Regions from separate parts of the Bacillus sp. JZ109 genome, predicted to be linked through region 2. Evidence: riboswitches for the same ligand, from Rfam matches in the RefSeq annotation. Region 2 holds a riboswitch; the other holds the start of a gene.
What was found. A riboswitch is a leader RNA that binds a small molecule or an ion and turns the genes downstream of it on or off. The one in region 2 is predicted to bind S-adenosylmethionine.

Region 1: linked by a shared signal. The riboswitch ahead of M1D94_RS01135 (5-methyltetrahydropteroyltriglutamate--homocysteine S-methyltransferase) and the one ahead of M1D94_RS12905 (phosphoadenylyl-sulfate reductase) in region 2 are both predicted to bind S-adenosylmethionine.

What each region holds. Positions count from the first base shown of each region.
Region 1 is NZ_CP096388.1:206,857-218,037, forward strand. Features, by position in the region: gene M1D94_RS01110 (GntP family permease) at 1-455, shown strand, start outside; gene M1D94_RS01115 (CoA transferase subunit A) at 479-1,195, shown strand; gene M1D94_RS01120 (succinyl-CoA--3-ketoacid CoA transferase subunit B) at 1,192-1,842, shown strand; gene M1D94_RS01125 (3-hydroxybutyrate dehydrogenase) at 1,859-2,632, shown strand; gene M1D94_RS01130 (5-methyltetrahydropteroyltriglutamate--homocysteine S-methyltransferase) at 2,684-3,820, opposite strand; SAM riboswitch class I at 3,898-4,004, opposite strand; gene M1D94_RS01135 (5-methyltetrahydropteroyltriglutamate--homocysteine S-methyltransferase) at 4,073-5,206, opposite strand; SAM riboswitch class I at 5,288-5,394, opposite strand; gene M1D94_RS01140 (LURP-one-related/scramblase family protein) at 5,460-5,948, opposite strand; gene M1D94_RS01145 (hypothetical protein) at 6,077-6,340, opposite strand; gene M1D94_RS01150 (hypothetical protein) at 6,630-6,758, opposite strand; gene pepT (peptidase T) at 6,863-8,095, opposite strand; gene yxjL (two-component system response regulator YxJL) at 8,145-8,801, opposite strand; gene M1D94_RS01165 (sensor histidine kinase) at 8,788-10,011, opposite strand; gene M1D94_RS01170 (CcdC protein domain-containing protein) at 10,029-10,502, opposite strand; gene galE (UDP-glucose 4-epimerase GalE) at 10,731-11,181, shown strand, end outside.
Region 2 is NZ_CP096388.1:2,448,079-2,459,259, reverse strand. Features, by position in the region: gene M1D94_RS12935 (carbamoyl phosphate synthase small subunit) at 1-695, shown strand, start outside; gene carB (carbamoyl-phosphate synthase (glutamine-hydrolyzing) large subunit) at 680-3,895, shown strand; gene pyrK (dihydroorotate oxidase B electron transfer subunit) at 3,892-4,662, shown strand; gene M1D94_RS12920 (dihydroorotate dehydrogenase) at 4,662-5,597, shown strand; gene pyrF (orotidine-5'-phosphate decarboxylase) at 5,566-6,285, shown strand; gene pyrE (orotate phosphoribosyltransferase) at 6,282-6,914, shown strand; SAM riboswitch class I at 7,059-7,164, shown strand; gene M1D94_RS12905 (phosphoadenylyl-sulfate reductase) at 7,329-8,030, shown strand; gene cysP (sulfate permease) at 8,042-9,106, shown strand; gene sat (sulfate adenylyltransferase) at 9,155-10,303, shown strand; gene cysC (adenylyl-sulfate kinase) at 10,316-10,909, shown strand; gene cobA (uroporphyrinogen-III C-methyltransferase) at 11,008-11,181, shown strand, end outside.

The DNA of each region.
Region 1 (11,181 bases), 1.9 Mb from region 2:
GAATTGGCGGCGCCTTGCTGGCATCTATGAATACGGGTGCCGAGTACGGGTTCGGCGGCATTATCGCCGCGCTGCCGGGGTTTCATAAGCTGAGCAGCGGAATTTCACATACTTTTACCGATCCGCTTGTAAATGGCGCCGTTACGACAACTGCGCTGGCGGGAATCACCGGCTCGGCTTCAGGAGGAATGGGCATTGCGTTAAGCGCGATGTCAGAACAATACTTACAGGCGATTCAGGCTTACAATATTCCGCCAGAGGTGATGCATCGGGTCATTTCAATGGCATCAGGCGGGATGGACACACTGCCGCATAATGGCGCTGTTATCACGCTTCTGGCCGTGACGGGTTTGACACACCGGCAATCCTATCGCGATATTTTTGCGATCACGCTCATTAAAACGGCTGCCGTATTTGCTGTAATCGCGATTTACAGCCTGACTGGTCTAGTGTAGAAGAAAACGAAAGGAGCATCAATATGGGAAAAGTGCTGTCATCAAGCAAGGAAGCTGCGAAACTGATTCATGATGGGGATATGCTGATCGCGGGAGGGTTTGGGCTGTGCGGCATCCCTGAACAGCTCATTTTGTCTATAAGAGATCAGGGAGTAAAGGATTTAACCGTTGTCAGCAATAACTGCGGAGTCGATGACTGGGGGCTTGGTTTGCTTCTGGCTAACAAGCAAATCAAGAAAATGATTGCTTCCTATGTCGGTGAAAATAAAATTTTTGAGCGGCAGTTTTTAAGCGGAGAGCTTGAGGTCGAGCTTGTTCCCCAAGGAACGCTCGCTGAGAGAATTCGTGCAGGCGGTGCAGGCATACCGGGATTTTATACGGCGACAGGCGTCGGCACCTCCATAGCCGAGGGAAAAGAACATAAAACATTCGGCGGCCGGACTTATGTGCTGGAGCGAGGCATTACCGGCGATGTGGCGATCGTCAAAGCGTGGAAAGCGGACACCATGGGCAATTTGGTTTTTAGGAAAACGGCGAGAAATTTCAATCCCATTGCCGCCATGGCAGGCAAGATCACGATTGCCGAGGCGGAAGAAATCGTGGAAGCAGGAGAGCTCGATCCAGATCACATCCATACGCCGGGAATTTACGTACAGCATGTCGTGCTTGGCGCGAGCCAAGAAAAACGGATTGAAAAACGAACAGTTCAGCAAGCATCGGGAAAGGGTGAGGCCAAGTGAAGGAAGCGAGAAAACGAATGGTCAAACGGGCTGTACAAGAAATCAAGGACGGCATGAATGTGAATCTCGGGATTGGAATGCCGACGCTTGTCGCAAATGAGATACCCGACGGCGTTCACGTCATGCTTCAGTCGGAAAACGGCTTGCTCGGAATTGGCCCCTATCCTCTGGAAGGAACGGAAGACGCGGATTTGATCAATGCGGGAAAGGAAACGATCACTGAAGTGACGGGCGCCTCTTATTTTGACAGCGCTGAGTCATTCGCGATGATAAGAGGCGGGCATATCGATTTGGCTATTCTTGGTGGAATGGAGGTTTCGGAGCAGGGTGATTTGGCCAATTGGATGATCCCGGGCAAAATGGTAAAAGGGATGGGCGGCGCTATGGATCTCGTCAACGGGGCGAAACGGATCGTTGTCATCATGGAGCACGTCAATAAGCATGGTGAATCAAAGGTGAAAAAAACATGCTCCCTTCCGCTGACAGGCCAGAAAGTCGTGCACAGGCTGATTACGGATTTGGCTGTATTTGATTTTGTGAACGGCCGCATGACACTGACGGAGCTTCAGGATGGTGTCACAATTGAAGAGGTTTATGAAAAAACAGAAGCTGATTTCGCTGTAAGCCAGTCTGTACTCAATTCTTAATGGGAAGGTGTTTGACATGAGAAAACAAGTCGCCTTGGTGACAGGGGCTGCCGGCGGAATCGGATTCGAAATGGCAAGAGAATTCGCCCGGGAAGGTGCCAGCGTCATCGTTTCAGACCTCCGTCCGGAAGCATGTGAAAAAGCAGCCTCCAAACTTGCAGAAGAAGGCTTTGACGCGGCGGCCATTCCGTATGATGTGACAAAGGAAGCGCAAGTTGCTGATACGGTGAACGTCATCCAAAAACAATACGGCCGCTTGGATATTCTGGTGAACAATGCCGGTATTCAGCACGTCGCTCCGATTGAAGAGTTTCCGACAGACACCTTTGAACAGCTGATCAAGGTCATGCTGACGGCCCCCTTTATTGCAATGAAGCATGTTTTTCCGATCATGAAAAAACAGCAGTTTGGCAGAATCATTAATATCGCGTCTGTTAATGGATTAGTCGGCTTTGCAGGGAAATCCGCTTATAATAGCGCCAAGCACGGCGTCATTGGACTCACAAAAGTAGGGGCGCTGGAAGGCGCGCCCCACGGCATAACAGTCAATGCGCTCTGTCCGGGTTATGTCGATACCCAGCTTGTACGCAATCAGCTTAGCGATCTATCAAAAACTAGAAATGTCCCTTACGACTCTGTACTTGAACAAGTCATTTTTCCGCTTGTGCCGCAAAAGCGACTGCTTTCCGTCAAGGAAATTGCGGATTATGCCGTGTTTTTGGCAAGCGAGAAGGCGAAGGGCGTCACTGGGCAGGCTGTCGTCCTTGATGGGGGCTACACCGCACAATGACATAAAAAACACACTTGCTCCGCTAGGGAATCAAGTGTGTTTTTTCTTTTCTTATTTCCAAACATCATTAGCGATCTCAACCACATGGCGGAGCTTCGCCCATTGCTGTTCTTCAGTCAGCTTGTTGCCTTCCTCAGTTGAAGCAAATCCGCATTGAGGGCTGAGGCAAAGCTGGTCTAAGCTTACATAACGGGACGCTTCTTCGATACGGCGTTTCACGTCATCCGGATTTTCAAGCTCACCGAATTTAGATGTCACTAAGCCAAGAACAAGCTGAAGATCAGACCGTTTTACGTAACGGAGCGGCTCAAATCCGCCTGAGCGTGAATCATCATACTCTAAGAAAAGTCCGTCAAGATTCAAGCCGTCAAAAATGGTTTCGGCTGCTGCGTCATAGCCGCCTTCCGCTGTCCAAGTGGACTGGAAGTTGCCGCGGCAAATATGCATGGTTACCGTCAAGTCATCCGGGCGGTCTGCTATCGCGTCGTTAATCGATTTCGCAAACAGCTGGCGAAGCTCATCAGGCGTTGTTCCGAACGCTTCGATTTGTTTTAAGCCTTTTTCTGATAAGAAAACGGCCCACGCTGTATCATCAAGCTGGAGGTAGCGGCAGCCTCTGTCATAAAACGCTTGAATCGCTTTTTTATATGCTTTGGATACATCATGCTGGAAAAGGTGATAGTCGTTTTTGTATGCACCTTTTTCCAATTTCCCGCGGAAAAACAGCATATTCGGGCTTGGAATGGTCATCTTTGGCGTCGCGTCACCGGCAATGCTATGGAGAAATGAGTAATCTTCAAGCATTGGGTGTGTTGAAAAGTCGATATCGCCTGTGACTTTAATGCCGCGTGCTTTTGTCTGTACGTTATGGAATTGAATGCCTTGCTCAGGAGTAAACGGCTCAACGCCATCTAAGTTTTCCAGGAAATCAAAGTGCCACCATGCTCTGCGGAATTCACCGTCTGTCACGACGTTCAGGCCGATTTCCCTCTGTTTTTCCACAATGCGGATAATTTCATCGTTTTCGATCTGGCGAAGCTGCTCAGCCGTAATATCGCCGGCCGCTTTTTGCAGCCGCGCTTTTTTGACGGGCTCAGATCTTAGCAGGCTTCCGACTTGATCCGCGCGAAACGGCGGTTTTTTTCTTTGAAGTGATTTTTGTTCTGCGGGTGTTGTTTGTTGTGACATGTTGTCCATTCCTTCTTTCCATTCAAATGTAAAAAAGCTCTTCCTTTGGATAAGGAAGAGCTTGCGTGACAATCTCAACCTTATCTTCAAGAGCAATCATTGCTCTAAAGGATTTAGCACCATTCTGTTAAACAGCGGTTGCCGGGTATCGCAGGGCCAGTCCCTCCACCTCTCTTGATAAGGAAAACCTTTTTATGAAATTTTCTGATAGTATCTATTATTCACACATTTTCTATTTCTGTCAATGATAGATTATCTCCACACATCGTTGGCAATGTCGATGACATGGCGAAGCTTTGCCCATTGCTGCTCCTCTGTCAGAAGGTTGCCTTCTTCTGTAGAGGCGAAACCGCACTGCGGGCTCAGGCATAGCTGGTCCAAGCTGACAAAACGCGCGGCTTCATTGATACGGCGTTTCACATCTTCAGGATTTTCAAGCTCGCCGTATTTCGATGTGATCAAGCCGAGCACAATTTGCAGATCCTTGCGCTTCACAAAACGGAGCGGATCAAAGTTTCCGGAGCGGTCATCATCGTATTCCAAGAAAAGGCCGTCAAGGTTTAAGCCGTCCAAAATCGTTTCCGCTACAGCGTCGTACCCTCCTGATGCCGCCCAGGTTGAGCGGAAGTTGCCGCGGCAAATGTGCATTGTGATCGTTAAATCGTCAGGCCGGTCTGCGACGGCATCATTAATTGTTTTGGCAAATATGGATGGCAATGTTTCTGGATCGCCGCCGAGCGCCCGGACAACCTCTCTGCCTTTTTCCTCAAAGAAGAGAGACCATGACGTATCATCGAGCTGGAGATAACGGCAGCCAGCATCATAGAAGGCTTTGATTGCTTTTTTGTATGCTTGAGCCAGGTCATGAAAATATTCCTCTTGATCGTCATAAATCCCTTTATCCGCCTTTTCGCCAAAAAACAGCATATTTGGGCTGGGAATGGTCAATTTTGGCGTCGCGTTACCGGCAATCTCATGTAAAAATTGATAATCAGCAAGCGCTGGGTGGCTCGTAAAATCGAGTTTTCCCGTCACTTTGATGCTGCGCGCTTTCGTTTTTGTGTTATGGAACTGAATCCCCTCAGCCGGGATGAACGGTTCCACACCGTCAAGCCCTTCCAGGAAGTCATAATGCCACCAAGAACGCCGGAATTCCCCGTCTGTTACTACATCGAGACCGATTTCTTTTTGTTTTTCCACGATGCGGATGATCTCTTGATTTTCGATATCACGAAGCTGTTCTGCTGTCATCTCACCAGCCGCTTTTTTTTGCCGGGCTTGCTTTACCGGAACGGAACGAAGCAAACTGCCGACATGATCGGCGCGGAAAGGTGCTTTGCGTTGTTTTTCTGTTTTTTGTCCTGCAACATTCGTTTGTTGAGCCATGTTATTCGCCTCTTTTCTGAAATATTGAGCATGTAAAAAGCTCTTCCTTTGTGAAGGAAGAGCTTGAATGATCAAATCTCCGCCTCATCTGCAAGAACGCAATGTTCTTAAGGATTTAGCACCATTCTGTTTGAAACAGCGGTTGCCGGGTATCATAGGGCCAGTCCCTCCACCTCTCTTGATAAGGTACAACTTCATATTCAGATTTCAATTATCTTAATATTATTACTTTTGGATCAATTGTCAATGCTTTTTAGAGAATACTTTCATCTTCATCGTTATATAAAACCATATCAAGCACGATAGCGATGGCAGTGCAAATCAGAACATCTTCCTCGTTTGCAATCTGCAAGTGATAGGAATCACCCCAGCTGAGCCACTTTTTGCTCACTGACATCCGGACATTTTCCCCGTCCGTCAGCTGGAATTCATCCCTCCATAAATCACCATCGATTTCCCAGTTAAGCCCGGAAATCACAAATTTCGGTTTGAAAAACGTTACTTTCTTCGTTACCTCACAAACTGTTTTCCCGCCAATTGAAATCTCATAGCGCGGCAATAAAGACATTAGTTTTTGTTCTATGGAAACGAGCGTTTTCCCAGATGAGTCTGTCATTTGTAATGAGTCTCCTAACGAGAAAAAACGCCCCTCCACCTTGAATGTTTCTTGTTCATCCCGGTCATAAATGTGAAATGCATCTTTAAATGAGAACATTTTTTGTTTCATAAATAACTCGATCATTGCTGAAGTCTCCTTTGGGTTTGCCTTGTATGAAATTACGGATAGGTGGCGAAAAGGTTTCAGGCTCTAAATCAAAACAATTTTAAAAGGCTGCGTGATTCAGCAGCCTTTTCATTTGAAATATAGAATTAGGAAAGATGCATCCGGCGTTTTTGGCGGATGGCGTCAAGGTCGATTAGGTTGTTGTGATGAGGTGCGGCTGCTGGCAGAGGGCTTGTCTTTTGCGGTTTGCGGCGATTGTCCTTGCTGAAAGAAAAAAGAAGATAGCCGCATAATGCGATGATAATAAATAGGATCATATTACATACCTCCCAAAAAAAGTTTTGGTACTCTCTATTGTACGGATAAAAAGTCAAAAAGTATTCAAAAAATTCTAAATCAATAAATAACAAGAAACTGTCCCTCTAAAACAGTATAACCTGATGACCTGAAAATAGTCTTGAATCACGCTGTTTGCTCTTGTTGATGATTGGTTCTATAGTTACTATCGACGATAAAATAAATTCCTTTATATAACTTTTAACCTAAGTTTGAGTAATTCGAATTGCCTGTTTTTGGGTGCTGTATTCTTGCTTGTTTGGTTTATACCCTATTTTGCGGAATTGAACACAAAAAACCCAAATTACGGAGCATTTGGGCGGTACGGGTGAATACGGATTGTATTTAGGGGATTTGAATGTTTTATTTGAAGAAGCGTTTGAACATTTTTCTAATTTTTTGAAATGGGCTGGATTTCTTTTGCATGTTAAGCGGCCTGGAAATGATCCATTTTTTCAAGAGACTCTTTGCAGCGATTGCATGTTTTGTCATTGTTTTTCCTCCTCATTTGTTGATACTTGTTTTACGGAGGACGCGTTTAAAATGTTTCATTTTCACACAAAAAAGCCAGTCCTTTTTTGGACTGGCTTTTGGCATTATGCTTGCGCTTCAAACTGCTTTGCAATCTCCACGATGACATTTACGGCTTTGACCATATTATCAACTGAGATGTATTCAAATTTGCCGTGGAAGTTTTCCCCGCCTGTAAAGATGTTTGGCGTCGGAAGCCCCATGTAGGACAGCTGCGATCCGTCGGTGCCGCCGCGGATGGGGGAAATCTTCGGTTCAATGCCGAGGTTTTCCATTGCTTGCTTGGCAATGTTGACGATTTCGATGACAGGTTCAATTTTCTCTCTCATGTTGTAGTATTGGTCGTTCATATCCAGCAGAATCCGGTCTTGCCCGTATTCGTTTTGAAGTTCTTCAACGGCACGCTTCATTGTTTCTTTTCTGTTTTGGAAATTCTCTTTGTCAAAGTCTCTAATAATGTAGTGGAGCTTTGTTTCCTCTACGTCTCCTTGAATCGACAGCAGGTGATAGAAGCCTTCATAGCCTTCCGTATATTCAGGCGCTTCGTCTGCCGGCAGCAGGCTGTTCAGCTTCATCGCGATTTTCGCAGAGTTGATCATTTTCCCTTTAGCTGTTCCGGGATGTACGTTGTTGCCTTTAATCGTAATTTTTGCGGCAGCGGCATTGAAGCTTTCGTATTCAAGCTCGCCGAGCGGCCCGCCGTCAACCGTGTAGGCAAAGGATGCATTGAACCGTTTCACATCAAATTTGTGCGGCCCTCTTCCGATTTCTTCATCAGGCGTAAAGGCGACTCTGATTGTGCCGTGCTTGATTTCAGGGTGTTTGATGAGGTAATCCATGGCTGTCATGATTTCAGCGATACCGGCCTTATTGTCTGCGCCGAGAAGGGTGGTGCCGTCTGTGGTGATGAGTGTATGGCCCTTATAGCCGGACAGCTCAGGGAATTGATCAGGTGACAGGGTGACCTGCAGCTGTTTGTTGAGAACGATGTCTTTTCCATCATAGCTTTCGATGATTTGCGGATTCACGTTTTTGCCGGTAAAGTCTGTAGCGGTGTCGACGTGAGCGAGAAAGCCGATTGTCGGCACGTCTTTTTCAGTATTGGAGGGAAGAGTTGCCATGACATAGCCGTTTTCATCAATGGCTGCATCCTGCATGCCGATGGACTTCAATTCATCAACGAGCATGTTTCCTAATGTCAATTGGCCGGGTGTGGAAGGACAAGTGTCAACGGATTCATCGGACTGTGTGTCGACTTTTACATATGTAGTAAACCGTTCAATGATTTCTTCTTTCATTTCCAATCATCTCCTTTGTCTTATTTTAGCATGGCGGGATGAGAGATTTCTATTGCACAATACCGTTTCGAATGGCAAATACGACTGCCTGTGTCCGGTCTTGGGCATTGCATTTTTGCAGGATGCGGTGCACGTGGGTTTTCACAGTGCTTTCACTGACGAAAAGCTTTTCAGCAATATCCTCATTTCTCAGTCCGAAGGCCATTTGCTGAAGAACCTCAAGCTCTCTTTTGGTGAACGGCTCTGCCAGTTCTTCTGGATGGGGCTGTTGCTTCGCCCGAAATGTCTCACTGATAATTTTAGCAGCTGTGACTGTACGGAAAATCGCCTCGCCTCTGGCCGCAGCGCGAATCGCATCTATCAACTCTTCAGGAAGTGTATCCTTCAGCAGATAGCCGACTGCGCCCGCACGGATGCCTTCAAATACGTATTCCTCCGTGTCAAAGGTGGTTAAAATGACTATCTTTGTATCTGGAAGTGCGGACATAATGTCTTTCGCCGCTTCGATGCCTGAGCAATGCGGCATCTGGACATCCATGAGGATGACATCGGGTTTTGTTTGTTTTGCGAGTGCTATAATATCGCAACCGTCGCCGGCCTCACCAGAAACCGTCATATCCGTCTGTGCGTTGATGACGTAGCGGAAACCTTCACGCACAAGCGGCTGATCATCGGCAAGCGCGACGCGTATGTTATCTTTGTTCATCTTTTTGCTCCTTATTCGTTGTCATGAGCGGCAATGACAGCTCAATTTTCAGGCCGCTCGGCTGTACGGCACTGAAAGTAAGGGAACCGCCTGCTTTTTCTGCGCGCTCTTTCATTCCTGTCAGGCCAAATCCATAAGTAAGGCTGCCGGTGAATTGTCCGTCGTCGGTGATTGTGACATAGAGATGGGACTTGTCGTTAGAAATGACGGCCGCCGCATGAGAAGCGTCAGCGTGACGAATGATATTGGTCAGCGCTTCCTGCAAGATGCGGTAGATCGTTTCGCTCACGTTTGGAGGCCAAGACTCTTCTGACAGTCCGGCAGTATCTAAAGAAACGTGCAAGCCGCTCCGTTCCTCCACTTGATGAATGAGCCCCCGCAAAGCGGTAAGCCCCACCATCGATTCACTACGGCCCATTTGGTGAACGACAGACCGTACTTCTTGAAGACATTCCCTGGCGACACTCAGTACATTTTGAATGACTTTTTCTGAATCCTCCTTGCTGCTTTTGAGGATATAGGGAAGAGATTGAAGCTGAACAATCACAGAAGTCAGCTCGTGACCGATACTGTCATGAATGTCGCGGGCGATTCTTGTACGTTCCTCAAGGACCGCGTACCTTAATGAAAGAACAGAAGCCTCCTGCAGCTCTGCATGCGCTTTCTGGAGTTCTTTATGAGCATGCTCCAGCTGCACATGCATTTTTGCCAATTCAGCATGATTCCGTTCAGCCTCCTTTCTCGCTTCTCGTCTGAAACGCATGGAGGAGAAGAAGACGTAGAGTCCGATCATGATCGAGATGTTGCTGATGATATCGTCCCAGCTGCTGTCAAAAACAGAATACAAAAAGAAAGCATTGCCCCCAATTAGGCACACTGTAAGGATCAAAGACAGCCGTGCAGGAAGCTTTATGGCTGCATAAACCATTAAAAATACGAGTAAAAAAAAGGCGGCTCCCTGCTCTTGGCCGGAAACAGCCCAAAGAAAAACGGTCAGGATCCAAAGCCCGATGAATATGCTCAAACTAACAGCGGTGGATGCCACATAGGGAATGATCCAAATGAATGCTAAGTATACCGCAAATACAAATGCTAACAAAATGGGATCAGCCTTAGTTGGATGAGATAAAAATTGTATGCAATTCAAAATGAGAATAAGGCTCGGCACAAGCTTCTTGTAGTAGTGCCGAGCCGGAGTTTGTCCGTTCATGCTGGTCCTTCTTTCGGTTATTGAATGGATACTTTGCCGGCGGTCAGCCGTCTGTATGCTTTGTAAAGCATGATGTTGCGGGCTGTGATGGTGCCGAGGGGAACGAAGAACATAGAATGAATAATGGCAATAAACATCTCGTTGCTCTCAGGCAGCCATGTTCTCGCGGCCATGCGCAAAGAAAGTATCACTAGAATGAGGATAACACTCCCAAGTGAGCCGCGTGAAGTGACCTTTCCGGTTTCCGGGTGAATCCGCACATTTACCATCTTCCCAATGCCAAACCCGCAGGCCAGCCCGATTAATAATAAAATGCCGCTGATCGCCACATGTAATACGGAATGAAAATACGCCGGCTGAAACGATGCTGATACGCCCCATAAGAGCAGCAGCGGAATGATCAGCAACTTCCCGGGTCTGACAGCTTTCTCTCGGTACATCGATAAAATAATAAGAATCAATACAATAAAAATATATGGGCTCATCGCCATGTCATCAAATCCTTTCTGCATTAAGCATAGCGAAAAAGGGAAAGGAAAACGTCAACCGGCAGATTGATTTTTCAGCAGCTATACTTGTTCGCGCTGCATAAAGGTATGAAAATGCTGATAATATATGAAAAAACTATTAATAAACGATTAAACTTCTTAAAAATGGATGTGGACCGGTTCTAAACACTATATAATGAAAACAGGTCATTTTTTAGGAGGGTTTACATCATGGCAATACTTGTTACTGGCGGTGCCGGGTACATTGGCAGCCACACATGTGTTGAACTATTGAACAGCGGCTACGAGATTGTTGTTCTTGATAATCTGTCCAACAGTTCAGCTGAAGCGCTGAACCGTGTCAAGGAGATTACAGGAAAAGATTTAACGTTCTACGAAGCGGATTTATTGGACCGGGAAGCGGTAGATTCCGTTTTTGCTGAAAATGAAATCGAAGCTGTGATTCATTTTGCAGGGTTAAAAGCAGTCGGCGAATCTGTTGCGATTCCCCTCAAATATTATCATAACAATTTGACAGGAACGTTTATTTTATGCGAGGCCATGGAGAAATACGGCGTCAAGAAAATCGTATTCAGTTCATCTGCGACAGTATACGGCGTTCCGGAAACATCGCCGATTACGGAAGACTTTCCATTAGGCGCGACAAATCCTTATGGGCAGA
Region 2 (11,181 bases):
ATGAAGATATCGAAGCAGTGCTGAAAAGACTGAACGAAACGGAATTGCCAAGAAATCAAGTATCCCAAGTATCAGCAAAAACAGCATATCCGAGCCCGGGAAGAGGCAAACGCATTGTCTTGGTTGACTTCGGCATGAAACACGGGATTCTAAGAGAGCTGAACAAACGGAAATGTGACGTCATCGTTGTGCCTTACAACATTACAGCGGAAGAGGTGCTTCAGCTGAAACCGGACGGTATCATGCTTTCTAACGGACCTGGAGACCCGAAGGATGTGCCTGAAGCGATTGAAATGATTAAAGGTGTTCTTGGAAAAGTGCCATTATTCGGAATATGTCTTGGCCACCAATTATTCGCGCTGGCGTGCGGGGCGAATACTGAAAAAATGAAATTCGGCCACAGGGGCTCAAACCACCCGGTAAAAGAGCTGGCTACAGGAAAAGTTGCCTTAACATCTCAAAACCATGGATATACAGTTTCGTCTATCAGTAAAACAGAACTGGAAGTGACGCATATCGCAATTAACGACGATACGATTGAAGGGCTGAAGCATAAAACATTGCCGGCATTTACGGTTCAATATCATCCCGAAGCCTCACCTGGTCCTGAGGATGCCAACCATCTATTTGACAGATTCATCGAAATGATCGAAACAACAGAGAAAGAAGGGGAAGCGGTATGCCAAAACGCGTAGACATTAACAAAATTTTAGTAATCGGATCTGGACCGATCATCATCGGTCAAGCAGCAGAATTTGACTATGCGGGAACACAAGCCTGTCTTGCTTTGAAAGAAGAAGGCTATGAAGTCATCCTTGTCAACTCAAACCCTGCCACGATCATGACAGATACAGAAATGGCTGACCGGGTTTATATCGAACCGCTCACACCTGAATTCCTGACACGAATCATCAGAAAAGAGCGCCCAGATGCCATTCTTCCTACACTCGGAGGCCAAACCGGTTTGAATCTTGCGGTTGAGCTTTCTGAAAGAGGTGTTCTGGCAGAATGCGGCGTCGAAGTGCTTGGCACAAAACTGTCTGCGATTCAGCAAGCTGAAGACCGTGACTTGTTCAGAACATTAATGAATGAACTGAACGAACCGGTGCCTGAAAGTGAGATTATCCACTCCCTTGAAGAAGCAGAAAAATTCGTCAGTCAAATTGGATTCCCTGTCATTGTCCGCCCGGCATATACATTAGGCGGAACAGGCGGAGGCATCTGCTCGAATGAGACAGAGTTAAAAGAAATCGTTGAGAACGGCTTGAAATTAAGCCCGGTACACCAATGTCTGCTTGAAAAAAGCATCGCCGGCTATAAAGAAATCGAGTATGAAGTCATGAGAGACAGCCAGGATCACGCCATTGTCGTTTGTAACATGGAAAACATTGATCCAGTTGGAATCCATACTGGAGACAGTATTGTTGTCGCGCCGAGCCAAACGCTCAGCGATCGCGAGTATCAGCTCTTGCGGAATGTATCGTTAAAACTGATTCGCGCGCTTGGGATCGAAGGCGGATGTAACGTCCAGCTCGCCTTAGATCCAGACAGCTTCCAATATTACATTATTGAAGTAAATCCGCGTGTCAGCCGTTCATCTGCTCTTGCATCAAAAGCAACGGGATACCCGATAGCAAAGCTCGCTGCTAAAATTGCAGTCGGACTTTCATTAGATGAAATGATGAACCCGGTGACAGGAAAAACATATGCAGCATTTGAACCTGCTCTTGACTATGTCGTATCCAAAATTCCGCGCTGGCCGTTTGATAAATTTGAATCAGCAAACAGAAAGCTTGGCACGCAAATGAAAGCGACAGGTGAGGTCATGGCAATCGGCCGCACGCTTGAAGAGTCATTGCTGAAGGCAGTGCGTTCGCTGGAAGCGGATGTGTATCATCTTGAATTGAAGGACGCCGCTGACATTTCAGATGAGCTTCTTGAAAAGCGAATTAAAAAGGCCGGTGATGAACGCTTATTCTACTTAGCTGAAGCGTACAGAAGAGGCTACACGGTAGAAGACCTCCATGAATTTTCCGCTATCGATGTCTTCTTCTTGCATAAGCTGTTCGGAATCGTACAGTTTGAAAAAGAATTGAAGGCCAATGCGGGCAATACGGATGTGCTGAGACGGGCAAAAGAACTCGGCTTCTCTGATCAGTACATTAGCCGCGAGTGGAAAATGAAAGAATCTGAGCTTTACAGCTTGAGAAAACAAGCGGGGATTGCGCCGGTATTCAAAATGGTAGATACGTGCGCGGCGGAATTCGAGTCAGAAACGCCATACTTCTATAGCACATACGAAGAAGAAAATGAATCTGTCGTTACAGATAAGAAAAGTGTGATGGTGCTTGGTTCGGGTCCGATTCGAATCGGTCAGGGTGTCGAGTTCGACTATGCGACGGTTCACTCTGTATGGGCAATTAAACAAGCAGGCTATGAAGCCATTATTGTCAACAACAACCCGGAAACCGTTTCAACAGACTTCAGCATCTCAGACAAGCTGTATTTTGAACCGCTTACGATTGAAGATGTTATGCACATCATTGACCTCGAACAGCCAATGGGCGTTGTCGTACAGTTCGGCGGACAAACTGCGATTAACCTTGCTGACGAGCTTTCTGCGCGCGGAGTGAAAATCCTTGGAACTTCATTAGAAGATTTAGACCGTGCAGAAGACCGGGATAAATTTGAACAAGCGCTTGGAGAACTTGGTGTTCCGCAGCCGCTTGGCAAAACAGCCACATCAGTTGATCAGGCGGTAAGCATCGCGAGCGATATCGGTTACCCGGTATTGGTACGCCCTTCCTATGTACTTGGCGGCCGGGCAATGGAGATTGTGTATCATGAAGAAGAGCTGCTTCATTACATGAAAAACGCAGTTAAAATCAATCCGCAGCACCCTGTATTAATTGACAGATACTTGACAGGAAAAGAAATTGAAGTCGATGCAGTATCCGACGGTGAAACAGTCGTCATTCCGGGAATTATGGAGCACATTGAACGTGCGGGCGTTCACTCCGGAGACTCAATCGCTGTTTATCCGCCTCAGTCTCTCACAGAGGACATCAAGAAAAAAATTGAACAATACACGATCGCATTGGCTAAAGGGCTGAATATTGTCGGTTTGCTCAATATTCAATTCGTCTTGTCGCAAGGCGAGGTGTACGTGCTAGAAGTGAATCCGAGATCAAGCAGAACCGTACCGTTTTTAAGCAAAATTACGGGTATCCCAATGGCGAATCTCGCAACAAAAATCATTCTTGGTCAAAAGCTGGCTGCGTTTGGCTATACAGAGGGCCTTCAGCCTGAACAGCAAGGTGTATTTGTAAAAGCGCCGGTCTTCTCCTTTGCCAAGCTGAGAAGAGTGGACATTACGTTAGGGCCTGAAATGAAATCAACAGGTGAAGTCATGGGGAAAGATTCGACACTTGAAAAGGCGCTCTACAAAGCCTTGATTGCTTCAGGTATTCAAATCCCGAACTACGGTTCCGTGCTTTTAACAGTAGCTGATAAGGACAAAGAAGAAGGGCTTGCCATTGCTAAGCGGTTTCACGCGATCGGCTACAACATTTTAGCGACGGAAGGAACGGCAGGCTACTTGAAAGAAGCTTCCATTCCAGCGAAGGTCGTCGGGAAAATCGGTCAGGATGGCCCGAACCTGCTTGACGTCATCAGAAACGGAGAAGCGCAGTTTGTCATCAATACGCTGACAAAAGGAAAGCAGCCGGCAAGAGACGGTTTTAGAATCAGACGTGAATCAGTAGAAAATGGTGTTGCCTGCCTAACATCTTTAGATACGGCAGAGGCGATATTGCGAGTGCTGGAAAGCATGACATTCCGTGCTGATCAAATGCCGGAAGTCAACACAAATCAGGAGGCGGCAGTCACTATATGAAAAAAGCGTATTTGACAGTATGTTCTAACCAGCAAATTGCAGACCGGGTGTATCAAATGGTTCTGAAAGGGGAGCTTGTCCAAGGGTTTACAACCCCTGGACAGTTCCTTCATCTTAAAGTGAGCGAAGCGGTTACGCCTCTTTTGAGAAGACCAATCAGCATCGCAGACGTCAACTTTGAAAAAAATGAAGTCACCATCATTTATCGGGTAGATGGGGAAGGGACAAGACTCTTGTCACTGAAGCAGCAGGGAGAATTTGTGGATGTCCTCGGGCCTTTGGGAAATGGCTTTCCTGTTAATGAAGTTCAACCCGGAAAGACGGCTTTGCTGGTAGGAGGCGGAGTAGGTGTGCCGCCTCTCCAAGAGCTGTCGAAACGCTTGAATGAAAAAGGGGTAAATGTCATCCACGTTTTAGGATTCCAATCGGCAAAGGATGTTTTTTACGAGGAAGAATGCCGGCAGTACGGAGACACGTATGTGGCAACAGCTGACGGAAGCTACGGGGAAACCGGATTTGTCACAGATGTGATTAAACGGAAAAATCTAGAGTTTGATATCCTCCTCAGCTGCGGGCCGACACCGATGCTCAAGGCGTTAAAACAGGAATATGCCCATAAAGAAGTATATCTGTCCATGGAGGAACGAATGGGCTGCGGAATCGGCGCATGCTTCGCGTGTGTGTGCCATACAAACGAAAGTGAGACATCCTATGTAAAAGTATGTCTCGACGGGCCTGTATTTAAAGCTCAGGAGGTGGCGCTGTAATGCTAGAGGTGAAATTGCCGGGACTTGATTTGAAAAACCCAATCATTCCTGCATCAGGCTGCTTCGGTTTTGGAAAAGAATTTTCACGTTTTTATGATTTGTCTTGTCTTGGAGCCATCATGATTAAGGCTACGACAAAGGAGCCGCGCTTTGGGAATCCGACGCCGCGGGTAGCTGAGACTGGTGCTGGAATGCTCAATGCGATCGGTCTCCAAAATCCGGGGCTGGATAGCGTGTTGCATAATGAGCTGCCGTGGCTTGAGCAGTTTGATACGCCGATCATTGCCAATGTCGCAGGTTCTCAAGTCGAGGATTATGTTGAAGTTGCAGAGCATATCAGCAAAGCGCCTAATGTTCATGCTCTTGAATTGAATATTTCCTGCCCGAATGTGAAAACAGGCGGAATCGCTTTTGGCACGAATCCTGAAATGGCTGCCGATTTGACAAAAGCGGTGAAAGAGGTTTCGAATGTACCCGTTTATGTGAAGCTTTCTCCGAACGTGGCCAATATCACAGAAATTGCATTAGCGATCGAGGAAGCGGGAGCGGACGGTCTTACGATGATCAACACACTAATTGGCATGAGACTCGATTTAAAAACCGGCAAACCGATATTAGCGAATAAAACAGGGGGACTTTCGGGTCCTGCTGTGAAGCCGGTTGCCATTCGCATGGTGTATGAAGTCAGCCAGATGGTCAATATCCCGATTATCGGAATGGGAGGCGTGCAAACGGCTGAAGATGCCCTGGAATTTCTTCTCGCGGGAGCAAGCGCAGTCGCTGTCGGAACAGCAAACTTTGTGAATCCTTTTGCATGTCCAGAGATTATTGAACAGCTCCCATCTGTTTTGCGCCAATACGGCTATCAATCAATTGAAGAATGCATCGGAAGGAGCTGGAATCATGAAAAACAACCTGCCCATCATCGCGCTTGATTTTGCATCAGCTGAAGAAACACTCGCGTTCTTAGCTCCTTTTCAGCAAGAACCGTTATTTGTAAAGGTTGGAATGGAGCTTTTTTATCAAGAAGGGCCATCGATCGTGAAACAATTAAAAGAAAGAAACTGCGAGCTGTTTTTAGATCTAAAGCTTCATGACATCCCGACTACTGTAAACAAAGCGATGAAGCGCCTTGCCAGTCTCGGAGTAGATCTCGTCAATGTTCATGCTGCCGGGGGCAAAAAAATGATGCAGGCAGCTCTCGAAGGCTTAGAAGAAGGTACGCCGGCTGGAAAAAAACGTCCGTCACTGATCGCGGTAACCCAGCTGACAAGCACATCTGAACAAATCATGAAAGATGAACTGCTAATCGAAAAATCTCTGATTGATACGGTTGTGCACTACAGCAAACAGGCGGAAGAGAGCGGACTGGATGGAGTGGTCTGCTCTGTTCATGAAGCAAAAGCCATTTATCAAGCGGTGTCGCCTTCATTTCTGACGGTCACTCCGGGGATCAGAATGTCTGAGGACGCTGCGAATGACCAAGTCCGCGTAGCGACGCCTGCTATTGCAAGAGAGAAAGGTTCATCAGCGATTGTAGTAGGACGCTCGATTACAAAAGCGGAAGACCCGGTAAAAGCCTATAAGGCTGTCAGACTTGAATGGGAGGGAATTAAATCTTGAAACAAATCATCGCAAAACATCTATTAGACATCCAAGCTGTATTTTTACGCCCGAACGAGCCGTTCACATGGGCAAGCGGCATTTTATCTCCAATCTACTGTGACAACCGCCTTACGCTATCTTTCCCAGAGGTCAGAAATGATGTCGCCTCAGGCATCAGCAAGCTTGTCAAAGAGCATTTTCCCGAAGCTGAAATGATTGCGGGAACAGCAACCGCGGGTATTCCTCATGCTGCTCTTGCGGCTGACCGTTTGAATCTTCCGATGTGTTATGTGAGGAGCAAGCCGAAGGCGCACGGTAAAGGCAATCAGATTGAGGGAGCTGTGCAAGAAGGGCAAAAAACAGTCGTCATTGAAGACTTAATCTCCACAGGAGGCAGCGTGCTTGAAGCTTGTGCAGCTTTACAAGCGGCCGGCTGTGAAGTGCTTGGTGTCGTCTCAATCTTTACGTACGGACTTCCTAAAGCGGAGGAAGCCTTCGCAAAGGCAGAACTGCCATACTACTCATTAACTGATTATGATACGCTCACAGAGGTCGCGCTTGAAAACGGAAATATTCATTCAGATGATCTAAAAAAGCTGCAAACATGGAAACGAAATCCCGAGTCAAAAGATTGGTTTAAAAAATAAAAAATAAATTCAAATGATGTAAAGAGGCTTCAAAGCCTTGCTGTACTTGAAAACAGGCTGTGGGGCCTGTTTTTTTATTAATCCTATAAAAAAAGTCGGGTTGACTTATGTTAGAATTGTGCTAAAATTTACTACAAATCTAAAAACTTATCAAGAGCGGCTGAGGGACTGGACCTATGAAGCCCGGCAACCTGCATAGTTTGTAAGGTGCTACTTCCAGCAAAATGAATTCCATTTTGAAAGATAAGGGCTGCATGCTGTTCCTGTCTTTCTTTCCGCCGGATTGAAAGTTTTTTATTTTAAGAGGAAAAAAGGCTGTCTGTGATATCAGCAGCCGCGAATCACATTACAATTGGGAAAAGACAACCGGCAGAAAGCTACTGTTTGTTTGTCTCCGAAAGGAGGAAAGAAGAAATGTTAACGTACGATAATTGGGAAGAACCAACGATTACATTTCCGGAAGACGATCCTTACAAAGGAGCGCTGTCAGTTTTAAAATGGGCATACGGCCATTACGGCAATCAGCTTGTTTATGCCTGCAGTTTCGGAATTGAGGGAATCGTTCTGATTGACTTAATTTATAAAGTGAAAAAAGACGCAGAGATTGTGTTTCTTGATACAGGACTTCATTTTAAAGAAACCTATGAAACAATTGAACGAGTGAAAGAGCGTTATCCGGGTCTTAATATCATCCTGAAAAAACCAGACCTCACCCTTGAGGAACAAGCCGAAGAACATGGTGACAAACTGTGGGAAAGAGAGCCGAATCAGTGCTGCTATCTTAGAAAGGTCGTTCCTTTAAGAGAGGCGCTTTCAGGACATCCAGCCTGGCTTTCCGGCCTGCGTCGTGATCAAGGGCCAAGCCGTGCCAATACGAATTTCTTAAACAAAGATGAAAAATTCAAGTCAGTAAAAGTTTGCCCGCTTATCCATTGGACTTGGAAAGACATTTGGAGATACACATCCCGGAATGAACTGGACTACAATCCGCTTCATGACCAAGGATATCCAAGTATTGGCTGTGCGCCTTGCACTGCTCCCGCTTTTACAGCAGAGGATTTGCGCTCAGGCAGATGGAATGGTATGGCGAAAACAGAATGCGGACTGCATGAATAAGGAGCTGCAAAATGGAATTAGCCGCTATTTTATTTAGCTTGTTTTTCGCGATGAATATTGGTGCAAGCGGCGCTGCAGCTTCGATGGGGGTTGCTTACGGCTCCGGAGCCATCAAAAAGAAAACCTACGCTTTGATCCTATGCGCAGTCGGTGTCTTTGCCGGGGCGGTCATTGGCGGAGGCGAGGTTGTAAAAACAATCAGCTCCGGCATTATTCCTGAGCAGACGATTACACTGACGATTGTTTGCATCATTATTGGAGCTGCTGCCCTGTCGCTCTTTACTGCTAATCTGCTCGGCATTCCTTTGTCGACAAGTGAAGTAACAGTCGGCGCGGTTGTCGGCGTGGGAGTGGCTTATAAAGTATTGTTTGTGAACAATCTTCTGATCATTGTGTCATTTTGGGTTTTTGTCCCGCTGTTCGCTTTCGGCTTCACCTATTTCGTATCTAAGCTGTTTCGTTATTTTAAGATTGAAGTAAAATCTTCTAAAAAGCAAAAAATCCTCGGTATTGTTTTGTTAGTTGCCGGATTTTTCGAAGCATTCTCTGCAGGCATGAATAACGTGGCGAATGCTGTTGGCCCGTTAGTAGCTGCCGGTGTGCTTGATGTCGGAAAAGGAACCTTGTATGGAGGAGCTTTTGTTGCTCTTGGCGCACTGTTATTAGGCCGGCGTGTGTTAGAAACAAACGGGAAGAAAATTACAAGATTCTCCAAAGGAGAAGGCATTCTCTTATCCGGTACAGGAGCGGGACTGGTGATCATCAGTTCTGTATTTGGGATGCCGGTGCCCTTGGCGCAAGTCACGTCATCGTCTATTATCGGAATAGGCATGGCAAAAAACGGGCCGAACGTGTTCCATAAACAAGTTGTTCAAACGATGCTGAAGGTATGGATCGTATCGCCGTTTTTATCTTTATCGATTTCTTATCTGCTTGTATCCTTGTTTTTAAAAGCAGATTATTATTCGATCTTTATCATGGTAAGTGTGCTTTTAGCGGCGGGGGGTGCCGTCAGCCTGACAAAGGCCATTCGTAAAGAGAGACGCTCAGTCCACGAACAAGGCGGGGGAATCTGATCATTAATCTGAGTAATTTTATAAGTTAACTAGGAGGAGATGGATATTATGAGCTTAGCACCACACGGAGGAACATTAGTAAACAGAGTAGATGAATCATATGATGTGAGCGGCATCCAAAAAGAAATTGAACTTGATTTAATTTCTTTCGCGGATTTGGAATTGATCGGTATCGGTGCATACAGCCCGATTGAAGGTTTCTTTAATGAAAAAGATTACGTATCTGTAGTCGAAAACATGCGTCTTTCTTCCGGCGTTGTCTGGTCTCTTCCGATCACGCTTCCGGTCGATGCGCAAAAAGCAGCGGAACTGTCACTTGGTGAAAAGGTAAAGTTAACGTATGAAGGAGAAACATACGGCGTTATCCAAATCGAAGACCTGTACGTGCCTGACAAACAAAAAGAAGCTGTCAATGTGTACAAAACAGATGAACAGGAGCATCCGGGTGTTAAAAAGTTGTTCAGCCGCGGCAATACATATGTCGGCGGGCCGATTACGTTGATTAAAAAAGCTTCAAAACAGTTCCCTGAATTTACATTTGAACCGTCAGAAACGAGACGCCAGTTTGCGGAAAAAGGCTGGGAAACCATTGTCGGTTTCCAAACAAGAAACCCTGTTCACAGAGCGCATGAATACATTCAAAAAACGGCTCTTGAAACAGTAGACGGCTTGTTCTTGAATCCGTTAGTAGGTGAAACAAAATCTGATGACATTCCAGCTGATGTACGGATGGAAAGCTACCAAGTGCTTCTTGATCATTATTACCCGAAAGATCGCGTTTTCCTTGGTGTCTTTTTAGCGGCGATGCGTTATGCAGGCCCGAGAGAAGCAATTTTCCACGCGCTTGTCAGAAAGAACTACGGCTGCACACATTTCATCGTCGGCCGTGATCATGCAGGTGTAGGCGACTATTACGGAACATACGAAGCACAGGAACTGTTTGACACATTTAAACCTGAAGAACTCGGAATTACACCGCTGAAATTTGAGCACAGCTTCTTCTGTAAAAAATGCGGAAATATGGGAACAGCGAAAACATGCCCTCATGGCAGAGAGCATCACGTCATTTTATCAGGCACTAAGGTAAGAGGCATGCTGAGAGACGGTGTGCTGCCCCCTGCTGAATTCAGTCGAAAAGAAGTCGTAGAAGTGTTAATCAAAGGGATGAAGAAAAAAGAAGAAGTAGGCGTATCTTAAGGAGGACTGGCAGTGACAAATCGCGATATTGTATGGCATGAAGCCTCTATCACAAAAGAAGAGTATCAGCAAAAAAACAAGCATAAAAGCTCCATTCTCTGGCTGACAGGGTTAAGCGGCTCAGGCAAATCAACCATTGCCAACGCCGCTGCGAGAGAATTGTTTGAGCAAGGCTACCAAGTGATTGTGCTGGACGGGGATAATATCCGTCACGGCCTAAATAAGGATCTTGGTTTTTCTGATGAAGACCGAAAAGAAAACATCCGCCGGATCGGAGAGGTGGCGAAGCTTTTTGTTCAGCAGGGAACCATTGTGATTACTGCTTTTATCTCTCCTTTCCGCGAGGACAGACAACAGGTTCGCGAGCTTGTGGAAGCGGGCGAATTTAATGAAGTCTACATTAAATGCGACCTTGATATTTGTGAACAAAGAGATCCGAAAGGGCTTTACAAAAAAGCAAGAAACGGAGAGATTCCGTTCTTTACAGGAATTGATTCACCTTATGAAGAACCGGAAGCTCCAGAGCTCGTTCTTGATTCAGGACAGCATGACCGTGAAGCGTGTAAAAATCAGCTGATCGAGTTTGTTAAACAAAAATTGAGCTGAATATGATCTGCTGCGTTCTTCTCAGGTGCCGGAATGCAAGCGAGAACATCATCACAGCGAATGCTCTGGAAGAACTCGAATAGATCGGGGGAAATACGATGGGGAAAGTATATATTGTAGGAGCGGGTCCCGGTGACCCTGATCTGCTGACAATTAAAGCGCTGAAAGCCATTGAAAAAGCTGATGTCATCTTATACGACAGATTAGTAAATAAAGAGATTTTACAATATGCCAAAGAGCAAGCAGACCTGATCTACTGCGGGAAGCTTCCG